DNA from 4 places in the Brenneria populi genome. Region 1 is predicted to be linked to each of the others. Evidence: predicted binding sites of a transcription regulator. Region 1 holds the regulator's gene; each other region holds the start of a gene.
The links. The regulator LexA, encoded in region 1, represses DNA repair genes until DNA is damaged. The targets are predictions, from matches to a motif close to TNCTGTATGTACATACAGNA.
Positions count from the first base shown of each region.

Region 2: the regulator LexA is predicted to act here: its motif matches at 2,964-2,983, upstream of mutH (DNA mismatch repair endonuclease MutH).
Region 3: the regulator LexA is predicted to act here: its motif matches at 2,954-2,973, upstream of uvrA (excinuclease ABC subunit UvrA).
Region 4: the regulator LexA is predicted to act here: its motif matches at 1,672-1,691, upstream of sulA (SOS-induced cell division inhibitor SulA).

Region 1 is NZ_JAYWTM010000006.1:335,268-341,286, reverse strand. It holds gene VSX58_RS09040 (LysR family transcriptional regulator) at 2-898, opposite strand; gene VSX58_RS09035 (pirin family protein) at 1,007-1,723, shown strand; gene zur (zinc uptake transcriptional repressor Zur) at 1,838-2,347, shown strand; gene lexA (transcriptional repressor LexA) at 3,068-3,676, opposite strand; gene VSX58_RS09020 (diacylglycerol kinase) at 3,787-4,152, opposite strand; gene plsB (glycerol-3-phosphate 1-O-acyltransferase PlsB) at 4,280-6,019, shown strand, end outside.
Region 2 is NZ_JAYWTM010000020.1:3,872-9,890, reverse strand. It holds gene VSX58_RS16635 (NADP(H)-dependent aldo-keto reductase) at 1-596, opposite strand, end outside; gene VSX58_RS16630 (YgdI/YgdR family lipoprotein) at 796-1,014, opposite strand; gene VSX58_RS16625 (TerC family protein) at 1,239-1,955, opposite strand; gene mutH (DNA mismatch repair endonuclease MutH) at 2,038-2,724, opposite strand; gene rppH (RNA pyrophosphohydrolase) at 3,423-3,956, shown strand; gene ptsP (phosphoenolpyruvate--protein phosphotransferase) at 3,969-6,019, shown strand, end outside.
Region 3 is NZ_JAYWTM010000033.1:2,637-8,655, reverse strand. It holds gene VSX58_RS20360 (TetR/AcrR family transcriptional regulator) at 1-548, shown strand, start outside; gene VSX58_RS20355 (MFS transporter) at 649-1,797, opposite strand; gene ssb1 (single-stranded DNA-binding protein SSB1) at 2,295-2,825, opposite strand; gene uvrA (excinuclease ABC subunit UvrA) at 3,136-5,973, shown strand.
Region 4 is NZ_JAYWTM010000001.1:105,756-111,774, reverse strand. It holds gene yccS (YccS family putative transporter) at 1-825, shown strand, start outside; gene VSX58_RS00515 (TfoX/Sxy family DNA transformation protein) at 864-1,490, opposite strand; gene sulA (SOS-induced cell division inhibitor SulA) at 1,714-2,220, shown strand; gene ompA (porin OmpA) at 2,584-3,657, shown strand; gene matP (macrodomain Ter protein MatP) at 3,743-4,204, opposite strand; gene VSX58_RS00495 (Lon protease family protein) at 4,413-6,019, shown strand, end outside.

The sequences.
Region 1 (6,019 bases):
CTCAGGGGTGGTTCAATAATTTGGGAATTTCCCGTAAAAACCAGGATTTCGCCTCTCCCATGCTGTCCCGTCGCCAGGCCATGATGATCTGGCTCTCCATCGAGTATTCGGGGCTGACGACGCGCAGCCGTCCTTCCGCGATGTCCTGCGCGACCAGGGGATAAGGCATTGTCGCTACGCCCAGCCCGGCCAGCAAAGCGCGCCGTTTATCGTCAATCGAACTGACGGTCAGGCGCTGCTGTTTATCCAGCAGCTGTACGGTTAATACCGGACGTTCGCGCGCGGTATCCGCCACGGCGATCCCCCGGTATTTCACGCGGGTTATTTCGGAAAGCGGCTCCGGCTCCTGATGTATGGGATGGTCGGGGCTGGCGACATAGATATTTTTCAGCGTATACAGTTTACGCGTGTTCACCTCGGAAGAGGCGCGGAAATGCATATCCGGCGCAATAACGATATCCGCCCGCCCCTGCTCCAGGCGCTCCCAGGCGCCGGCTAATACTTCCGTCAGCAACGAAACCTGCGTATTGGCCTTCTGCGACAGTTTATCCAACAGCGGGAAAAGTCTTTCGGTTGGAGTGAGCGCCTCCGTTACGATGGTCAAATGCGTTTCCCAGCCGCGCGACAGCGCCTCCGCATCCGTGGTCAGCTTATCGGCCGCCTCCAGCAGAATACGCCCGCGATCCAGCAGCATACGGCCGACATTGGTGAACTTGGTGCGGTGCCCGGAGCGATCGAACAGCACGACATCCAACTCTTCTTCCAATTTTTGCATGGTATAGCTAAGGGCCGACGGCACGCGGCCTAACTCGTCCGCCGCCGCCGCAAAGCTTCCCCGACGTTCAATCGCATCCATGACTCTCAGCGCTTCCAGCGTCAACGCGCGTTCTTTTGACATTTTCGACTCGTTCAGGAATTTTGAATATACTCACCAGATTAACTAGCTAACAATCCAGCGTCCACACAATTACCATCTGTTTACGTAATATTCTCCGGGCTTACTCGCATGATTATAAAAAGAGCGGCAGAACAGTGCGGTCAGGCAGACTATGGCTGGTTGCAGGCGCGTTATACCTTCTCTTTCGGCCATTACTTCGACCCGCAACTGCTGGGCTACGCTTCGCTGCGCGTGCTGAATCAGGAAGTATTGACGCCGGGCGCATCCTTCCAGCCGCGCGCCTATCCGCGCGTCGATATTCTTAATATCGTCCTTCAGGGCGAGGCGGAATATCGCGACAGCCAAGGCCACCACATCCATGCCGAAACAGGCGATGTGCTGCTACTCTCCACCCAGCCCAATATCAGCTACAGCGAGCACAATACCAGCGGCAGTAAGCCGCTAACGCGGATGCAGCTATGGCTCGATGCCTGCCCGACGCGGGAAAATAGCCCGCTGCAACGGTTAACGCTGAATAAAATCGGTCGTCATCATACCGGCCACCGTTTATTGGCCTCGCCGGAAGGGGAAAACGACAGTTTGCGGCTCCGCCAGCAGGTATGGATCCATCACATCGAACTGCAAAAGGATGAGCGGCAGACCGTCAAACTGCGCGGCAACCGCGCCTATCTTCAGTCGATTCACGGTTCAGCCGCCGTCAGGAGTCCAGAGCATAACGGCGTCACGCTATATTGCGGCGACGGCGCCTTTATCCGGCAGGAAACCGAGTTGACCATCCAGTCCGAGTCCCCGCTCCGCTTTTTGCTGGTTGATCTGGCCGTTTAGTTTTTCCCCGCTTATCGCCGCCCGGCTATTCAACCCAACGTCATCGGGTCTACGTTTTCTTTCAGCCGTGGTAAGATGTCTCTCTTCTTCTCTTATACGTCGGGGTATACGGCAATGGATTCAACCAATCAGGACAAACTGCTTGCCCAGGCTGAACAGATTTGTCAGCACCGCGGCGTACGCCTGACGACACAGCGGCTGGAAGTGCTGCGCCTGATGGCGCAACAGACCGGCGCCATCAGCGCATACGATCTGCTCGATCTGTTACGGATATCCGAACCTCAGGCGAAGCCGCCGACGGTGTACCGCGCATTGGATTTCTTGCTGGAACAGGGTTTTATCCATCGGGTGGAGTCAACCAACAGCTATGTGCTTTGCCATCACATTGAGGATCACAGCCACACTTCAGCGCTGTTTATCTGCGATCGCTGCGGCCTGGTCACCGAACGCCAGACAGAAGGCGTAGAAGATACGCTGCGAAACCTGGCGCAACAGGCGGGATTCACCTTACGCCATAGTATTATTGAAGCGCATGGGTTTTGCGAGGGATGTCAGGAGGTCGCATCCTGCAAGCACCCCGAACAGTGCGATCACGACCACTCTGTTCCGATCAAAAAGCGCTAACGCCGGGCGAGAGGGGGATGGGTGGGGAACATCCGCTGTCCCCGTTATATCGCTGAAACCGGACCTTCGCAGTCAGCAAGAGCTATCTCTTTTCCAGACCTGCATTCCGCCGCAGCCGCAAATACGCTGAAATGGTCAACACCTCGACACAGGATCCATTTATTCATATTTGCGCGTGTCGGCGTTACCGGTTAGCAGTCGCGCTTATTTTTTCTTTCCCATACCTTTACTTCTTTTATCAACCGGCTATTCGGCTGGCTTAAGGTTGCTACATCACACCACCGGTTAATCGCTTTCGGATTATCGCCGCGAAGCCATTATGTTATTAGCCGGCTTATGCCGTCGCGCTTCGCGCCGCCGGTGGTACGGTTCGCCTCCTACCGCCTGTTAAGTATAGTCTCTACTGACTTGCTCCTTATGCCTAGCGATATCGCCCTATGCACAATAAATTTCCGCACTATCGGCAACAGTCAGTAAAAGATAGCCAGATGAGAGGCGAACTTGCCGCACTCTTAGCTACAAGATAACGCTCTCCATCTCCTATTTATCATGCCGTCTCAAGCGCCGCTACGATTAATTTACCGCCGCCGTACTTCAATTGCATAAGCGCCGGCGGCTTGGGGGATGGCGGCAATAAACAGCCTCGCCTCAGAGGCGAGGCGAAAAGGCGTCAAATAAAAAATAGCGTTTGAGATGGGGGGAGGGTTGCAAACGCCGGAATCAGCTCCAGTCGCTGTTACGAATAACGCCGACCGCCAATCCTTCGATGGAGAAACTCTGTTGCCGCAGATCGACGACGATCGGCGCGAACTCCTCATTTTCAGCCAGAAGATGAACGGTATTGCCCTGCTTCTTCAAACGTTTAACCGTGACTTCATCTTCGATGCGCGCCACGACGACCTGCCCGTTATGGACATCCTGCGTTTTATGCACCGCCAGTAAATCGCCGTCCATAATGCCGATGTCTTTCATCGACATTCCGCTGACGCGCAATAGAAAATCGGCGCTGGGCTTAAACATCGAGGGATCGACCTGATAGTGGCATTCAATATGCTGCTGAGCTAACAGCGGCTCACCCGCGGCGACACGGCCAATCAGCGGAATGCCGGCCTCTTCCTCCATCAGCAGGCGGATGCCGCGCGATGCGCCGGAGACAATTTCGATAACGCCTTTACGCGCCAGCGCCTTTAAATGCTCTTCTGCGGCATTCGGCGAGCGGAATCCCAACTGTTGGGCGATTTCCGCGCGCGTCGGCGGCATGCCGGTCTGTGCAAGATGATCGCGGATCAGGTCATAAACCTGCTGCTGTCTGGCCGTTAATGCTTTCATTCCGCCCCCCTGGTTGTTTATACAGTTTTGCTGTGAGTATATACAGCTAATCGCCAATTGGGAACCGGGATGTGAGTAAACCTCGGTTTTTTATTACTTTCCGCAAGCTTTCACGCAAAGTGCCGCCAAAGAATGCTGCCCCAGACGACGACGGCCAGGAGGATGGCGATAAACACTGCGGCCGAACCGATATCCTTCGCCCGGCCTGATAACTCGTGGCGTTCAGTGCCAATGCGATCGACGACCGCCTCGATCGCGCTATTGACCAGTTCAAACAGCATAATCGACACAACGGATCCGATAAGCAGCAGTTTTTCAACCAGGGTTACGGACAGCAGACAGGCGACGATCGCCCCGACGATGGCCAGCACCGTTTCCTGGCGAAATGCCGCTTCGTGCCGCCATGCCTGTTTCAATCCCTGCAGGGAATAGCCGGTCGCTTTGATTATCCGGGTTATCCCCGTTGCCTTATTCATCCGCCCTCCATTATTTATTCGCATTCGGCGACATTTTAACGCCTAACCGTTGTCTTATCACAACAGATCTCCAGCGCAGTTTCTGGTATCCTTGCGACGCATTGCTAACAAGAGGCTTCTAGTTGTTATGTCAGGTTGGCGTAAAATTTACTATAAACTACTGAATTTCCCACTAAAATTGTTAGTGAAAAGTAAGGTCATTCCCCTGGATCCCGTGGCTGAATTGGGGTTGGATCCCTCGCGCCCGATCCTCTATGTGCTGCCTTACAATTCTCAGGCGGATTTACTGACGCTCAGGGCGAAATGTCAGACGCTGGGTCTTCCCGATCCTCTCCGTCCGGCCGACATCGGCGGAACACAGTTGCCCAGCCACGTTTTCATTAACGATGGTCCGCGCGTTTTCCGCTATTACGTTCCCAAAGAGGAATCGATAAAGCTGTTTCACGACTATCTGGATCTGCATCAGAGCAATCCCGATCTCGACGTACAGATGGTGCCGGTTTCCGTCATGTTCGGCCGCTCCCCCGGCCGTGAGGGACAGCAGAATCAGGAGACGCCGCATCTGCGCCTGCTAAACGGCATTGAGAAATTTTTTGCCGTATTGTGGCTGGGCCGAGACAGCTTCGTCCGTTTTTCCAGCCCGGTGTCATTACGCTACATGGCGACCGAGCACGGCACGGATAAGACCATCGCGCACAAGCTGGCCCGCGTGGCGCGCATGCACTTCTCCCGCCAGCGCTTGGCCGCGGTAGGCCCGCGTCTTCCGGTACGTCAGGAGTTGTTTAATAAGCTGCTGAACTCCAAGGCGATCAAAAAAGCCGTCGACGACGAAGCGCGCGGCAAAAAGCTCTCTCATGAGCGGGCGCAGCAAAACGCCATTGCCCTGATGGAAGAGATCGCCGCCGACTTCTCTTATGAAGCCGTGCGCTTATCGGACCGCGTATTAGGCTGGACCTGGAACCGTCTTTATCAGGGAATTAACGTCCATAACGCCGAACGGGTGCGTCAGCTGGCGCAGGACGGACACGAAATTGTCTATGTTCCCTGCCACCGCAGCCATATGGACTACCTGCTGCTCTCCTACGTGCTTTATCACCAGGGGCTGGTTCCGCCGCATATCGCCGCCGGGATCAACCTGAACTTCTGGCCGGCCGGCCCGATCTTCCGACGGCTGGGGGCGTTTTTCATCCGCCGCACGTTCAAGGGCAACAAGCTCTATTCCACGATTTTCCGCGAATATCTGGGCGAGCTTTTCACCCGTGGCTACTCCGTCGAATATTTTATGGAAGGCGGACGCTCGCGCACCGGGCGCTTGCTGGAGCCCAAGACCGGGACGCTGGCGATGACCATCCAGGCCATGCTGCGCGGCGGTACGCGCCCCATCACCCTGGTACCGATTTACGTGGGCTATGAGCATGTTATGGAAGTCGGAACCTATGCCAAAGAGCTACGCGGCGCGACAAAGGAAAAAGAGGGCTTTGTGCAGATGGTGCGCGGCCTACGCAAGTTGCGCAACCTGGGTCAGGGTTATGTGAATTTCGGCGAGCCTTTGCCGTTAACCACCTATCTGAATCAGCATGTGCCGCAGTGGCGCGATGCCATCGACCCGATTGAAGCGCAGCGCCCAAGCTGGCTAACGCCGACGGTGCAGGCCGTCGCGCTGGATATCATGACGCGCATCAACAACTCCGCCGCGGCAAACGCCATGAACCTCTGTTCCACCGCGCTGCTGGCTTCGCGCCAGCGTTCTCTCACCAGAGAGCAGATGCATGAGCAGTTGGATTGTTATTTGCAGCTGCTGCGCAACGTTCCTTACCATAAGGACATCACCGCGCCGCAAAAAACGCCGGCCGAATTGCTGGAACAT
Region 2 (6,019 bases), on a different contig from region 1:
GGCAGGTTATGCTTTTCCGCCAGATGCAGATAGCGCATGACTCCCCATGGAGTTTCGTTGGAGACGCCGATATAGCGGATTTTCCCCGCCCGAACCTGTTCGCTCAGGGCTTCCAGCGTCTCTAATAACGTAACGGCCGGTTTTTCATCCGTATATTGATAATTCAGTTTGCCGAAGTAGTTGGTTTGCCGCTGCGGCCAGTGCAGTTGGTATAAGTCGAGATAGTCGGTATTCAGACGCGTCAGGCTTGCATCCAGCGCGTCGCGGATGTTTTTGCGGTCCAGCGCCTGCTGCGGGCGAATAGCGCTATCATTACCGCGCACCGGGCCGGCCACTTTGCTGGCCAGAATCAACTTTTCACGTCCGCCGCGGGATTTCAGCCAGGAGCCGATGTAGTTCTCGGTTAATCCCTGCGTTTCCGGGCGCGGCGGCACCGGATACATCTCTGCGGTGTCAATCAGGTTAACGCCGGCGGCAATAGCGCGATCCAACTGGGCATGCGCGTCGGCCTCGCTGTTTTGTTCGCCGAAGGTCATGGTGCCAAGACCCAGAACGCTCACTTCTAAAGAACTATGGGGAATACGGTGATATAGCATTGCCAGCTTCCTTTATCTCTGCGAATGGCCGGTGTTGTTATACCCGTCATCTTCAGGCGGCAGGCGTATCGCCGCCCGCATCCTGAACGCTCATGGGTATCGACACCTGAATTCGACTATAACGGAGCCGTGGCATGTGGGGAAGCGTCTTTATCGTTTAAAGCCGCGGGGGCGCAAGGTTGGCTAAAAACGGCGAACATCAGCGTTCGATTATCTGGGAGACCCGATCGCCGTTAATCTGTCTCTCGTTTCCCTCTTCATCGATGTAGCCGATCATTCCGGTCTCTTTGTCCAGGACCGGTTTACCGTGCGTCAGCAGCATTTCTCCCTCTTTCGTCGCAATCACATAGTTACCGGCGCAGCCGCACAGGGTGAACAGCAGCGTCAGCGTTACCGCTATTTTCATCCGAACTTTCATCATCATTACCTGTTACCGAATTACCTGTTGCCGAGAGTAAAAAACGGGAGCCGTCGGCGAGTCTAACAAATAGATCGTGAGGATTAAGTAAGAATAGTGGGAAAAATTGATAGGAGGAAGCTAACGTCCGTTAAGGCCGAGGACGCGTCCGAAGCGGGGGAGAGGGGACGCCTCGCCCCGCGCCTTTCGGTCCGGCAGACGGCCGGTCAACCGTCTGCGGCTGTTCAATCTGCCGCGTTGGCTTTTTTGCCGCGCAGCAGATTCAGCGCTTCCACCGACATGGAGAAGAACATGGCGAAATAGATGTAGCCTTTCGGCACATGAATATCGAGGCTCTCCAGAATCAGGGTGAACCCTACCAGGATCAGGAACGTCAGCGCCAGCATTTTGACCGACGGATGGCGATCGACGAACTCGCCGATGGCTCGGGCGGAGAACATCATTACGCCAACCGCGATCACCACCGCCGCCATCATAATAAACAGATGGTCGGAAAGGCCGACGGCGGTAATCACCGAGTCCAGGCTGAAGATGATATCCAGCAGCATGATCTGTACGATGGCGCCCCAGAATGAGTGCACCTGAGTCGCATGCTCCTCCGAGCCGCCTTCTACCATTTCATGGATCTCTTTGACCGATTTCCAGATCAGGAACAGCCCCCCGAAAAACAGGATCAGATCCCGGGTGGAGATCTCATTGCCTAAGAGGGTAAACAGCGGATTTGTCAGGCGGATAACCCAGGCGATGGACGCCAGCAGCCCCAGACGCATCAGCATGGCGCCGAGCAGCCCCAAACGGCGAGCTTTATTTTGTTGGGCTTTGGGTAATTTGGCGACAACCAGCGACAGAAAGATAATGTTGTCGATACCCAGAACGATTTCCAGAATAGTCAGCGTACCCAGAGCTAACCAGGCATTCGGATCAACAATCCAATCGAACATTATATCAAAGTACCTTAAACGAAATGTAAACAATATTATACGCTGCTAGCTTAGCGAGCAGGCAAGAAAAAAACGTCGCCGGCTATAGCAGAAAATGGCGCGCCAGCAGGGGAGCGGTGAACGTTTTCTTTAAGTAGAATCCACGTGGCAAGGTCAGAATCGGTTGTCCAAACTCGCCAATCGCTTCCGTCAGCGCATGGCTATTCGCCGCTTTGGGGCGCAATTGTAGCACTTCGCCGTGGCGCGCGGTGACTCTTTCAACCCGGCCGAGCACAATTAAGTCCATCAGCTCTTCCCAGTCGCGCCGTAGCCGTTCCTCTTCTTCCCGGCTGGGGCTCCAGATAAGCGGCGCGCCGATGCGGCGCTCGCCCAGCGGAATACTGCGGGAGCCTTCGACCGGTATCCATAACACCCGCGCCAGCTTGTGTCGGACATGGCTGCTTTCCCAGGTGACGCCGCTGTTGCCGGTTAACGGCGCCACGCAGACGAAAGTGGTCTCCAGCGGCCGTCCCTGTTCGTCGATGGGAATGGTCTTCAGTTCAATGCCGATGTCGGGGAAATCCTGCTCCGGTTTGCTGCCGGCGCTGGCGCCCAGAAAGCGCTCCAGCAGTACGCCGATCCACCCCTTATCCCGTTTCAGATTGGCCGGCAGCGGCAGTTGCGCGATATGCGCCAGTTCAGCCAGGTTGTAGCCAGCAAGCGATTGGGCGCGCTGCAGCAGCTCCTGCTCGCTCTGCGGCGGCGCGATGGAAACGGAGGGTGAATTCATAACGTCTATGGCCTGATTTTTTCTGATTAAAAAAAATACAATGTTTAAAACGCGTTAGTGCACAACCTGATAGCCGGTTGAGAAATTCAATAATAGCATGATTCATAGCGATTTTTTTTAGCGGCGCGACGCCGGCCGGGTCCGCGTTGGCAAACTGTTCACCTGTCGACGCCAACAATGAACAGGATCTTACACCATCTTATCCACAGATTTCTTGGATAACCGGCATAAAGATAGATTACTGGTTTGATTTACAGCCTTGACGCCGGGGGTTTTTACTGTTTTTGTCTGTTTTTTGCCTGATGGCGGCGGCGCTTCTGTGGATAAAATCGGCGTCGCGCGATCTTTCGCCACCGTTTTGGCGGCGGCTGTTCAATCGGAGGATCTTCCGGTGATCTAGCTGTTAAAAAAATACCTAATGCAATGAATGGCAATGATTATTTTTTTATTGCCGCCGGCGTGCCTTTTTAAGCGAAAAATAAGTTTTACTCACTTTTTCATGGGTTCTACACAAAGATGTCCACAGAAATAGTGAATAAAACGGCCATATTGAACTTTACATGTTTATAACTTCGATTAACTCTGTGGGTTATCGCACATTTATTAGAACGATAACTGTTCCAAGCAGTGGTTTACCGTCTGGCGGGAGTGTGAAACAATCAAGTCATCTTTGCATTTAAGTCTATCGAGGTAGTCCGGTGATCGATGATGATGGCTACCGCCCGAATGTTGGTATTGTAATTTGTAATCGGCAGGGACAGGTCTTATGGGCCCGCCGTTACGGTCAGCACTCCTGGCAGTTTCCCCAGGGGGGGATTAACCCCGGAGAAAGCGCGGAACAGGCGATGTACCGCGAACTGTATGAGGAAGTGGGGTTAAGAAGAAAAGATGTCCGTATTCTGGCATCTACCCGCAGCTGGCTGCGCTATAAATTACCGAAGCGTTTGGTGCGTTGGGATACAAAGCCGGTATGTATTGGCCAAAAGCAAAAGTGGTTTCTGCTACAGTTAATGTGTAATGAGTCGGATATCAATATGCAAAGCAGTGGCACGCCCGAGTTTGATGGTTGGCGCTGGGTCAGTTACTGGTACCCGGTCCGCCAGGTCGTTTCTTTCAAACGCGATGTTTACCGTCGGGTGATGAAGGAATTTATCAGCCCGGTGATACAGCTTCAGGAGAATGCCGCGGTTCGCCCGGCTTCGTCGTCCGGCTTCCGGCGGAAAAGAGGATAATACAGGCACATCATGCTCACGCGCTTGCGGGAAATTGTCGAAAAAGTAGCGGCGGCGGCCCGCCTTAGTGATGCGCTGGAAATTCTGGTCAATGAAACCTGCCAGGCGATGGACACGGAAGTCTGTTCAATTTACCTGGCCGATCACGATCATCAATGTTACTACCTGATGGCGACGCGCGGATTGAAAAAACCGCGCGGACGCGCCGTTACGCTGGCTTTCGGACAGGGCGTGGTCGGCCTGGTTGGGCAGCGCGCCGAGCCGATTAACCTGGCCGACGCCCGCGCTCATCCCAGCTTCAAATATATTCCCGCCGTACGGGAACAGCATTTTCGCTCTTTTCTCGGCGTGCCGGTTATCCACCGTCGTCAGCTGCTGGGCGTCTTGGTGGTGCAGCAGCGTGAGCATCGCCAATTCGATAAAAACGAAGAGTCGTTTATGGTCACGCTGGCGACCCAGATGGCGGCCATTCTCTCCCTGTCGCAGATTAAAACGCTGTTCGGTCAATACCGCCAGACGCGCATCAAGGCGCTGGCGGCGTCGCCCGGCGTTGCGCTGGCGACGGGGTGGCGCGACTGCAGCCAGCCTTCGCTGGAGCACGTTTTTCCGGCTTCAAGCCTGGATAGCGAACGGGAGCGATCGCGATTAACCCAGGCTTTGGAAGAAGCGACGGCGGAGTTCCGCCGCTTCAGCAAGCGTTTTAGCGCCGGCGCGCAGAAAGAGAGCGCCGCTATTTTTGATCTGTACACCCATCTGCTGAACGACGCGCGCCTGAAGCGGGAGCTGTTTCAGGAAGTGGATGCTGGCAATGCGGCGGAGTGGGCGGTCAAGCTGGTGATTGAGCGTTTCGCCGCGCAATTTTCTAATTTGCAGGATACCTATCTGCGGGAGCGCGCCGGCGATCTACGCGCATTAGGGCAGCGGCTGCTGTTCCATCTTGACGATAACGCGCAAAGCATCGGGCAATGGCCCGAACGCTTTATTCTGGTCGCCGATGAGCTGACGGCGACGCTGTTGGCGGAATTGCCGCGGGAACGGCTGGCGGGCGTGGTGGTATTCGACGGCGCGGCGAATTCGCATGCCGCTATTCTGGTGCGCGCCATGGGGATCCCGACCCTGGTCGGCGTGGATATTGAGCCGGAGCTGCTTAATCAGCGCTTGCTGATTATCGATGGCTACCGCGGCGAGCTGTTGGTGGATCCTGAGCCGGCGCTGGAGCAGGAGTACCAACGCCTGTTAGCGGAAGAAAATGAGCTAACGCGCCTGGCCGAAGATGATGTGGATCGCCCGGCCGTGCTGAAAAGCGGCGAGCGTATTCAGGTGATGTTGAACGCCGGGTTAAGTACGGATCATGAGAAACTTTTTATTAATCAGGTCGATGGCGTAGGATTATACCGGACTGAAATCCCCTTTATGTTTCAGAACGGTTTTCCGCCCGAAGATGAACAAACGGCGCAGTATCAGAGTATGTTGCAGCTCTATCCGACGCGCCCGGTGATGCTGCGCACGTTGGATATCGGCGCGGATAAGCCATTGCCTTATTTGCCGATCGCTGAAGAGAACCCTTGCCTCGGCTGGCGCGGGATTCGCATTACCCTCGATCAGCCGGAAATATTTTTGGTGCAAATCAGAGCCATGCTGCGGGCGAACGCGCATACCGGCAATTTGAACATCTTGTTGCCGATGGTCAGCAGCCTGGATGAGATAGACGAGGCGCGCGGTTTGCTCGATCGGGCGGTAGGCGAGGTTGAAGAGCTGATGGGGTTCCCGCAGCCTAAGCCGCGCCTCGGCATTATGATCGAAGTACCCTCCATGGTGTTTCTGCTGCCGCATCTGGCCGCGCGCGTCGATTTTGTTTCCGTCGGCTCCAACGATCTTACGCAATATCTGCTGGCGGTGGATCGTAACAACACTCATGTGGCCGCGCTGTATGACAGCCTGCATCCGTCGATGCTGCAGGTATTGCATACCATCGCCGCCGAGTGTCAGCGTCACGCCATCCCGTTTTCGGTGTGCGGCGAGATGGCCGGCGAACCTCTGGGCGCCTTAATGCTGATAGGATT
Region 3 (6,019 bases), on a different contig from region 1:
AGTCGCATTCTGCTATTATCAAGGCTACTCAAGAACTGCTTTATGAAGTCGGATTTGATAAACTCTCTATTGAAAGGGTTGCTGCAAAGGCCGGCGTTGGAAAAAGCACCATTTATCGTTGGTGGGAAAGCAAAGCGTCATTAGCTATTGAGGCTTTTCTCGAATATCTCACCCCTATAATTGAATTCCCGGAAACCGGCTCTGCCGCAGATGATTTATTAAATCAAATAAATAAAGTCGCTGAGGCCTACAGAGAAAAACCGGGCAAGATAATAAGGGAAATTATTGCCTTAGGCCAGTTTGACGAAAGCACTATATCTTATTTCGTCACCGGTTATTTAGAGCCCCGGCGTACAGCAGCAAAAATAGTTTTGAAAAGAGGAGTAAGTAATAATGAATTTAACAACGATATTGATATTGATATCGTCGTTGATTCTCTATACGGTCCTATTTTTCATCGTATGCTAACAAGACATGCGGCAATAGACGAGGCTTTTGTAGATAGCCATGTAAAGCTGATTCTTCGGGCTATAAAACCCGACGATTAAAAATAGAATAAATGTACTGCTTAAATTATACGTTTATAGTCATTGATTTGGTTTAAATTATATCATTATGATATGGGTGTGGTCATAATCATATAAGTATTCACACTTCTATTTTTTCACAATTAATCCCTCCCAGGATCCCAACGGCGGCGCCGACAAATGGAATGCTGGTAAAACCGTATTTGGAAAATAAAAAACCGCCACATGCCGCTCCCAGCGATGTCCCCAAATACATTATGCTACTATTCCAGGCCATTATAGACCCGGTTTCGCCGGGAAACTTCTCTATCAAATATCCCTGATACGCAGGAAGACAAGGGTATGCAACAATGGAAAAAAAGCCTAATACCAGAACGGTAATGATCCTTAAGGAAGGGGGCAGTTCTAGAAGAAAAGCAATAAGTATCCCGGCCAAAGAGAGAAAAATAAGGCTGAATGCAGCAACTCTTTTGGCACCCAATATATCCGAAAGTCTACCGCCGCTAAGGCTTCCTATGACTGCGCCAATACCATAAACAATCAACGAAATGCCTATCATTCTGGAACTATAATTGCCTATAGACTGAAGACCTGCTGATAAATAAGTATATAGAGAATATACGCAAAAACCCCAGATTCCTGTAATGGATACCGCTTTAATCTTTCTGGTTATATTATTTCCATTGTTAATGTCCGCCGTTGGTGTTTTTTGTATGTTAGAATGCCAAATACGGAAATTTAAAATTGCCAATAATATGGATGCCGCTGCGATTACCATAAACACGGTATTCCAATTGCTAAGCTGTGAGATATAAATACCGGTTGGCGCGCCAGTAGTGAGTGAGATAAGAAAACCAGCAACGGCGATCGACATCCAGGTGCCTTTACGCTGATTGGGGGCGTTAGTTCCTATTAACGCGTATATCGATGGGCTAATTGCCGCGGCTGCACTACCGGCAATTCCGCGAGCTACGATAAATATCTCATAGCTTTCCGACATTGCCGTTATAAAATTTGCTAAAGAGAAAATCAGCAACCCTACAATAAGAATTGTTTTCTTTTCAAATTTATCACCAATCATTCCAAATATGGGGGCGGATAACAAATATGTTAGAGAGAATATAGTGACAGATATTCCGGCCTCTCCAACGCTGACGTTTAAGTATTCGGCAATCATCGAAAGCAAAGGCGATACGACAAAAAGGTCCGTCCCTACTATAAGCATGGTGATGAAAGCGACGATTAACGGTAAAAATTTTTTGTCTGACATGTTACCCGCGCCTCCATCATGCTGTCAGTAAATAATCAGCGATCTTATAAATTTTTATTTTTTTACTTTCCATTTATTTTATGTCTGTAATTTTTTTAAGTTACGGTAGTTTTAAATCACCAATTCGATACTTACCGTATCACAATACGCTTGGATAATGTAACATTCAAGAATATTATTAAAATACCGCCTGGATATACTGACTCGGTTAGTGAATATTATAAATATTTCAATATGATACGTTTAGTGTCGAATTCGGGGTAGTGTTTTTCCGTCATTATCAGCGGGGATGGAAATGATCAATTAACTGAAGTTTTTTTGCGCAATTTTCTCAATCGTTATAAAACTTTCGTCCGATTTTAGCGCCCTCATGAACATAAGACATATAAAAAAACCTCTCAATGCTTACACATTCAAGAGGCTTCACGTTTCTAAAAAAAAGCCCCGAATCACGGGGCTCACAAATGAAAACTTTACAAAAAACGCTAGGGTATTTTTTAGAACGGAATATCGTCGTCGAAATCCATCGGCGGTTCGTTGCTTTGCGCCGGCGCATTATTCTGCGCCGGACGTGAAGGCTGAGCCTGCGCGCCGCCGCTGAACTGGTTGCCGCCCTGCGGCTGCTGCGGCTGTCCCCAGCCGCCGGACTGTTGTCCGCCGGCCGGCGCGCCGCCGCCCTGACGTCCGCCCAGCATCTGCATGGTGCCGCCGATGTTGACCACCACTTCGGTGGTATAGCGGTCGGCGCCGGACTGATCGGTCCATTTGCGGGTTTGCAGCGAACCTTCAATATAAACTTGGGAACCTTTACGCAGATATTCGCCGGCGACTTCGGCCAGCTTGCCGAACAGCACTACGCGGTGCCATTCGGTTTTCTCTTTCTGCTCGCCGGTCTGCTTGTCACGCCAGCTCTCGGACGTGGCCAGCGTGATGTTGGCGACGGCGCCGCCGTTCGGCATATAGCGGACTTCCGGATCCTGCCCCAGATTTCCGATAAGAATCACTTTATTAACGCCCCTGCTGGCCATGCTTGTCTCTCCTGATAAATCAATTTATATAAAAGTATAAACGATCGATTTTAGCATGATAAGAGTATCTATCATACCTGCGGGACTGAATCAAAAATCAATGGGCGAATTGCAGCGATTGCATTCGACACTGTATATCCATTCAGGATTTTTGGTGGTAGGCTAGTCGGGTTCGGCGCCTGTAAGGGTCGTGTCAATCAAGGTTAAAAATGCGCCTGACGTTTTTTTTGTGCCATAATTGCATGTTTCGTATCGGTTGTCTCCGTCCGCGAGATGATGCAAGACCGTATTTATTCCGGGAAGTGTGTGAATGGATAATATCGAAGTTCGTGGTGCCCGTACCCATAATCTTAAGAATATCAATCTGATAATCCCACGCGACAAGCTGATAGTCATCACTGGATTATCCGGTTCAGGCAAGTCGTCGCTGGCGTTTGACACCCTGTACGCCGAAGGTCAGCGGCGTTACGTCGAGTCGCTTTCCGCCTACGCCCGCCAGTTTTTGTCGCTGATGGAGAAACCGGACGTCGATCATATCGAAGGGCTGTCGCCCGCCATCTCCATCGAGCAGAAATCGACCTCCCATAACCCGCGTTCCACCGTCGGCACGATTACCGAAATCCACGACTATCTGCGTTTGCTGTTTGCGCGCGTCGGCGAGCCGCGCTGTCCGGAACATGATGTGCCGCTGGATGCGCAAACGGTCAGTCAGATGGTGGATAACGTGCTGTCGCAGCCGGAAGGCAAAAGGCTGATGCTACTGGCGCCGATCGTGAAAGAGCGCAAGGGCGAGCATAGCAAAACGCTGGAGAATCTGGCGACGCAGGGGTATATCCGCGCGCGTATTGACGGCGAAGTCTGCGATCTTTCCGATCCGCCGAAGCTGGAGCTGCAAAAAAAGCACACCATCGAAGTGGTCGTCGATCGCTTCAAAGTCCGGGATGATTTGGCGCAGCGTCTGGCGGAGTCGTTTGAAACGGCGCTGGAGCTGTCCGGCGGCAGCGCGGTGGTGGCGGATATGGACGACCCGACCGTGCCCGAACTGCTGTTTTCCGCGAATTTCGCCTGTCCGATATGCGGCTACAGCATGCATGAGCTGGAGCCGCGCATGTTCTCGTTCAACAACCCCGCCGGCGCGTGCCCAAGCTGCGACGGACTGGGCGTTCAGCAGTTTTTCGACCCGGCGCGCGTGATACAGAACGAGGAGCTGTCGCTGGCGGGCGGCGCGATCCGCGGTTGGGATCGCCGCAACTTCTACTATTTCCAGATGCTGCGCTCGCTGGCGGAGCATTATAAGTTCGATGTCGATGCACCGTTCGACAGCCTCGGCGACTCTGTGCGGCAGCTGATTCTCTATGGCTCCGGTAAGGAAAACGTCGAATTTAAATATATCAACGATCGGGGCGATACCTCGGTGCGCCGTCATCCGTTTGAAGGGGTGCTGCATAATATGGAGCGCCGCTATAAAGAGACGGAGTCGACGGCGGTGCGTGAAGAATTGGCGAAATTTATCAGCAATCGCCCCTGCGCCAGCTGCGGCGGCACGCGGCTGCGCGAAGAGGCGCGCCACGTGTTCGTTGAGCAGACCACGCTGCCGGAAATCTCTGATATGAGCATCGGCCATGCGATGCGCTTTTTTCAGAATATGAAACTGAGCGGCCAGCGGGCCAAAATCGCCGAAAAGGTGCTGAAGGAGATTGGCGACCGGCTGAAGTTCCTGGTGAATGTCGGGCTGAACTATCTGTCGCTTTCACGTTCGGCGGAAACCCTGTCCGGCGGCGAAGCGCAGCGTATCCGCCTGGCAAGCCAGATCGGCGCGGGCCTGGTCGGCGTGATGTACGTGCTGGATGAGCCTTCAATCGGCCTGCACCAGCGGGATAATGAGCGTCTGTTGGAAACGCTGATTCATCTGCGTAATCTGGGTAACACGGTGATTGTGGTCGAACATGACGAAGACGCGATTCGCGCCGCCGACCACGTGATCGATATCGGCCCCGGCGCCGGGGTCCACGGAGGCGAGGTGGTCGCCGAAGGGACCATCAAGCAGATTATGGCGGTGCCGGAGTCGCTCACCGGCCAGTTTCTCAGCGGAATACGCAAGATTGACGTGCCTGAGCATCGGGTGCCGGCCGATCCGACCAAGGTGCTGAAGCTGGTGGGCGCGAAGGGCAATAACCTGAAAGACGTGACGCTGACGTTGCCGGTAGGGCTATTTACCTGCATTACCGGGGTCTCCGGGTCGGGGAAATCGACGCTGATTAACGACACCCTGTTCCCGCTGGCGCAGCGTCAGCTTAACGGCGCCACGCTGGCCGAGCCGGCCGCCTACCGCGACATTCAGGGGCTGGAGTATTTCGATAAGGTTATCGATATCGACCAAAGCCCGATTGGCCGCACGCCGCGTTCCAACCCGGCGACCTATACCGGTATCTTTACGCCGATTCGCGAGCTGTTCGCCGGCGTGCCGGAGGCCCGCGCCCGCGGTTACAATCCCGGCCGCTTTAGCTTTAACGTCCGCGGCGGCCGCTGCGAAGCCTGCCAGGGCGACGGGGTGATCAAAGTGGAAATGCACTTCCTGCCGGATATTTATGTCCCGTGCGATCAGTGCAAAGGCAAACGTTATAACCGCGAAACGTTGGAAATTAAGTATAAAGGCAAGGGGATTCATGAGGTGCTGGAGATGACCATTGAAGAGGCGCGCGAATTCTTTGATGCGATCCCGGCGCTGGCGCGCAAGCTGCAAACCCTGATCGATGTCGGCCTCTCCTATATTCGTCTGGGGCAATCGGCGACCACGCTATCCGGCGGCGAGGCGCAGCGCGTGAAACTGGCGCGCGAACTGTCGAAACGGGGCACCGGGCAGACGTTGTATATTCTGGATGAACCGACCACCGGCCTGCACTTCGCCGATATTCAGCAGTTGCTGGCGGTTCTGCACCAGTTGCGCGATCAGGGCAATACCATCGTGGTTATCGAACATAATCTGGATGTGATTAAAACCGCGGACTGGATCGTCGACCTGGGGCCGGAGGGCGGCAGCGGCGGCGGCGAAATTCTGGTCTCCGGCACGCCGGAGACGGTCGCCGAGTGCGAACAGTCATATACGGCGCGCTTCCTGAAGCCGATGCTGGCGCGCCAACCAGCGTAACCTTCCCGTATCCGCTATTTGAAAGGCGCTCCGTTCGGGAGCGATG
Region 4 (6,019 bases), on a different contig from region 1:
ACCCGGCGCCGTCTGGCCCTGCGCATCATCGGTACATTGACGGGGATTCTGCTGGGGTTGCCCATTTTGTATTTCGTGCCGTCGACGGAAGGACAGCTGACGCTCATTGTGATTAGCGGCGTGCTGTTTTTCGCTTTTCGTCACGTACAGTACGCGCACGCCACGATGTTCATTACGTTATTGGTTCTATTATGCTTCAACCTGCTGGGAGAAGGCTTTGAAGTCGCGGCCCCGCGGGTAATCGATACGTTACTCGGCTGCGCCATCGCCTGGGCGGCGGTGAGTTTTATCTGGCCGGACTGGCGTTTCCGCGGGCTGCCGGCCGTCATCGAGAAAACGCTGAGTGCGAACTGCCGCTATCTGAATGCGATTATGACGCAATACCATCAGGGAAAAGACAATAGCCTGACCTACCGTATCGCCCGTCGCGACGCACACAACTGCGATGCGGAGCTAGCGTCCGTGGTGTCTAATATGTCGTCAGAGCCCCACGGCATTCGCAATAAGATGGAGACGGCCTTCCGCCTGATGTGCCTCAATCATACCTTGCTGAGTTACATCTCCACATTAGGCGCTCATCGCGAAAAAATCTCATCGCCGCAAACCCTGCAATTGCTGGACGATGTGGTTCGCTATGTTGAAGAGGCGCTGCATCAGTATGGGAAAGAGGATGTGAAAATAAGTCAGGAATTGAACGCAATCACCAGCCGCATTCAATCCCTGTCAGCGGAACCGGATAGCAAAGAACTCTTGGTTCTCCAGCAGATAGGCCTGCTTATCGAGCTATTGCCCGAACTGACCCAGTTAAAAAACAGTATTGATTAAGCTATTGGAAATAGTCAGAGAATAAAGCGGCCCCCGAATCAATGCTTGTGTCTTTTAAAAGAGGACACGGCATTGCTTTCATACCATTCCAGCAACTCCCTGCGAATACCATTCGGCAATGCCGCCTGGTGCATGCCGCATATCGCGCCGGCCAGCGCCAATAATATATTAACGCTCAGATTTGCGCTAATGGCCCGCAATTTCAAATAGCTGTTTTTTGCGCCATACTGCTGAAGCTCATCAATATTCTTAATGCCGACCTTCCATAACAAACGCTCCAGATCGTGATTAAGGTTAGGTAAATCCTTTAAGCGCCCCCCCTCGCTCTTGGCCTCCTTATCCTGCCGCGCGCCAGACAGCGACATTCTGGCGAAATGCAGCAGCTGCCCATGGTCTTCCCATAACGACTCGTCGACAAGGTAATAATTTAACGGAACCGGCATTCCCCGCTTGGTGTAAATAAGGCGAGACATATTGCGGTTATGAAAGTGACGTTCATCTTGCTTACTGGCTCGCAGGTAGAGCTCGCCGCCCGAAACCAGAGCAAAAATAATTTTATTTGCTGCGATACTGTAACCACCAAATTGGGAACGCGACGTAATCTCCCCTAAAGACGCAAAGCGACGCTTAGACTGCAAAATCCTTTTTTCGCATAAATGTTTCATTACTGTGACCCTTAGTATTGAAATAAGCGGTTCCTGCCAGGCAGGAATATCCATAACAGGAACAAGTAATTAATCACAGGGCAAAAGCGTCTTCAAACACAAAATGATCTTGTTAAGCGTTGCATGCCGAATATGCGAAGCGCTTTGAAAAAATCAGGTTGATTTTTATCCGCGTCAGATATACTGTAAATACATACAGTATGTTTATGGGGGAGAACTCACTATGCGCACTCAGCCACAACGTTTTTACACCGCTCAGCAGAAAGCGTTTTCCGGTAACCAATTGGCGACGGCCTCTTCCGCCTCCTGTGGCGGGGTTATCAGCGAGATCGTTTACAGCGCGGACCAGCCCATCGTTGCGCATTTGCTGCTTCCGCTGTTACAACAGCTGGGAGCACAGTCGCGCTGGCTGCTTTGGTTGTCACCCCAGCAGAAACTCAGCCGCCCCTGGTTGCAGCAATCCGGTCTACCGCTCGATAAAAGCGTTCAGCTAAATCATATCAACCCCCTTTTCACGGTAGATGCCATGGAAAAAGCGCTACTGTCCGGTAACTATAGCGCGGTACTGTGCTGGTTAACGGAAGAGTTGACGGAAGAGGAAAAGGTCAGATTACGCCGGGCGGCTCAGTCAGGAAACACCTATGGTTTTATCATGCGGCCAGAAAATGCGGATATCGGCGTCCATAGACTGTTTTCTAGCCTAAAAATTCACTCAACTTTGTATCATTGAGTAAATTCAGAATTATCTCATCCGATTGGCGGGATAACCAGAACATTTCCCGGCGGCTCAGGCTTTATCAAGCCTTCCTGACGCGTTTTTCACGGAAGAAAACCTGTGATATCTGTCAAAAGCATCTACTATTTGTTAGTAAGTATGTATGGATCGTTAATTTATCTATGATACGAATCACATCATACTTGTAACTTTCTAATCACGTTGTAGACTTTGACTCGCTGGAGTTGCTCTTTTATAACGCCAATATAGTTGGTAGTGGGTAATAAATAAGAGCAAAGTCTCCTGTTAAAGGATTTTAACCAAAGGTCTATTAACCTTCCGCGTTAATTGCCGATTTGGATGATAATGAGGCGTAAAATGAAAAAAACAGCTATCGCAATTGCAGTGGCACTGGCTGGCTTCGCTACCGTAGCTCAAGCCGCACCTAAAGATGATACCTGGTACGTCGGTGGTAAACTGGGCGTATCTCAATTTCATGACACCGGTTTCTACGGAAACGGTTATGAAGGCATCAACAACAACCCAATCAAAAGCAAGTTAGGCGCAGGCGCGTTCCTGGGCTATCAGGCTAACCCTTATCTGGGTTTTGAACTGGGTTACGACTGGTTGGGCCGCATTAAATACGCAGGCTCATCACGGTCGAACACCGACGGCGCCAGCTTCAAGGCTCAGGGCGTTCAGCTTGCTGCCAAACTCAGCTACCCAGTGCTGCCTGACCTGGACGTCTACACGCGTTTAGGCGGCATGGTATGGCGTGCGGACAGCAATGCTGGCGGCACTCGCAACCTGGACAACGATGACACCGGCGTTTCCCCTCTGGCGGCTCTTGGCGTTGAATACGCCATCAACAAAAACTGGGCTACCCGTGTAGACTACCAGTGGGTTAGCAATATCGGTGACGCGTCTACCGTCGGCGCCCGTCCTGATAACATGCTGATGAGCGTTGGTCTGTCTTACCGTTTCGGTCAGGATGACTACGTAGCTCCGGTTGCTCCGGCTCCGGCCCCGGCTCCGGTTGTTGAAACTAAACGTTTCACCCTGAAGTCTGACGTCCTGTTCAACTTCAACAAATCCACGCTGAAAGCAGAAGGCCAGCAATCTCTGGATCAGCTGTATACTCAGCTGAGCTCTCTGGATCCGAAAGACGGTTCAGTGGTTGTTCTGGGCTTCACGGACCGTTTAGGTTCCGAACAATACAACCAGGCGCTGTCTGAAAAACGCGCTCAGACCGTTGTTGATTACCTGATCTCCAAAGGTATCCCGGCAGACAAGATTTCTGCTCGCGGCCAGGGTAAATCCAACCCGGTTACCGGTTCCACCTGTGACAACGTGAAGCCGCGCGCTGCACTGATCAACTGCCTGGCACCGGATCGTCGCGTAGAGATCGAAGTTAAAGGCATCAAAGACGTGGTAACTCAGCCTCAGGCTTAAGTTTTAACCATAGAGAAAAACCTCGCTTCGGCGAGGTTTTTTTATTGATATCGACCAATCATCCCACCGTCGATTCGGCGACGCCTTAACTACCGCTTTCTTTATTCAGAATCGCTTTAAGATCCTGTTTGAGCAGTGACATCTGGCTGGCATATTTCTCTTTATGCTCCGCATCTTCAATCAACTGCACGATAGTGTCCGATAGCGTGCTTCCACGTCGCTGCGCCAATGCGGCCAAACGCTGCCAGACAAGAAATTCCAGGTCGATGGATTTCTTCCGGGTATGCTGCTGCTCTGCGTTAAAATGACGCTTGCGCCGCGCGCGAATAGTTTGCTTCATGCGGTTTTCCAATGCGGGATTCATACATTGGTCAATCCATTCCAAAACCTTCACCGGCTGGTTTTCCATTTGCAGCAGCGCATTAACCGCTTCTTCTGCCGCACTCAACTCTAAGAATCGAGTGATGGACTCGCCCTCACGGTGTTTTTTCACCAGATATTTCCATTTCCATCCGCACTCAAGATTTTCTAATTGTTGATATTTCATACTAATTCTTCAGTGACCGCGTAACGTTGATCTTAGAATAACAGCTTTTCCCCGATTTTCACTGTTCTCCGCTTATTTTTATGACTATTTTTTGCACAAAACAAGCTGATTAAAGTCATCCCTTTTCTAGCATATGACACTCCTCATGTGCAGCCGGCATTATTCTTGTATAATCACGCTTTTCCTTTAGACGACTACATTTGATACTTTGACCAGTAACCGACTTGCGTGGCAGCACCTACTGCCCGACCATACGCCTTACCAAACCCTATTCGCCCAGGCTGCACAGCTTTCTCCCGCTGAGTTTTCTGTTATTCAGCCGCGTTTATCCGACAGCCTGACGCTTTTCTGCCATCCTCGCTCCCCCTCACGCTTTATGCTGCTGAAAGCGTTGGAAGATGGCGAATACATGGCGCTGATCGAGCGCGCCGTAAACACCATAAGACCGAAAACAAACGCGCTGTTCGGCAGCCAATATCGCGTCGAGAGTTCCGTGGTACGCATCCAACCGGCAACGCAGTCTGCTGACAATTTTGCCTCACAGGGCGTCTGCCTTCATCAGGAGTGGATTGAACCGGAGCAGCTCTTTGGATGCGTGCGTTATTTTCAGGGCGAGGTCGCGCTCACGCCTGGATTAATCCATAAGGTCAATGGCGGAACGCTGATTCTTACCGCCAGAACGTTATTGGCTCAACCACTTATGTGGCTACGTCTAAAGCAGATCGTTACGGAGGGGGTATATCGCTGGCTATCTCCCGACGAGCGCAAACCTTTACCCATTGATATCCCACCGATGCCGCTAGATGTCCGCTTAATCATCATCGGGGATCGGGAAAGTTTAGGGGATATTCACGATATAGAGCCGGAGTTGAGCGAACGCTCCATATATGGTGAATTCGAAACGCAGCTACAGCTTATTGATGCCGGAGATATGGAGCGCTGGTGCGCCTATATCAATGCGCTGTGTCAGGAAAATCATCTGCCGCGCCTGGCTACCGATGCCTGGCCTGAATTTTTCAAGCAGGCGGTGCGTTACAGCGGCGATCAAGGCTGTCTGCCGCTGTGCCCGCTGTGGCTGATCCACCAAATTAAGTACGCCGCGCTATATGCGCAGAGCCAGGAGATCGCCGCGCAGACATTGATTGACGCCGCCGCGGCCCGCCGCTGGCGGGAGGGCTACCTGCGCGAACGGATGCAGGATGAAATCGAACTGGGCCAAATATTGATTGAAACCGATGGTTATGTCATCGGGCAGGTCAACGGCCTCTCGGTGCTGGAGTATCCCGGCTACCCGATTATATTTGGGGAGCCCACGCGCATCAGCTGCGTCGTTCATCCCGGCGACGGCGAATTTACCGATGTTGAGCGTAAGGCGGAACTTGGCGGAAATCTGCATGCCAAAGGCATGATGATTATGCAGGCGTTCCTGATTTCAGAGTTGGAACTTGATCAACAGCTTCCGTTCTCCGCCTCAATCGTGTTTGAACAATCTTACGGCGAGGTGGATGGGGACAGCGCGTCATTGGCTGAGCTAAGCGCCTTGATTAGCGCCCTCGCCCTACAGCCCATTAATCAGCAGATTGCGGTAACCGGTTCCGTCGATCAATTCGGCAATGTTCAGCCTATCGGCGGGGTAAATGAGAAAATCGAGGGTTTCTTTGAGGTATGCCAACGTCGGGGGCTGACGGGTCAACAGGGCGTGGTGCTGCCAGCGGCCAACCTTCGCCACCTCTGTCTGAATGAAGAGGTGATTGCCGCCGTCCGCGAAGGCCAATTCCATATTTTCCCCGTGGAGACTGCCCCGGAGGCGATATC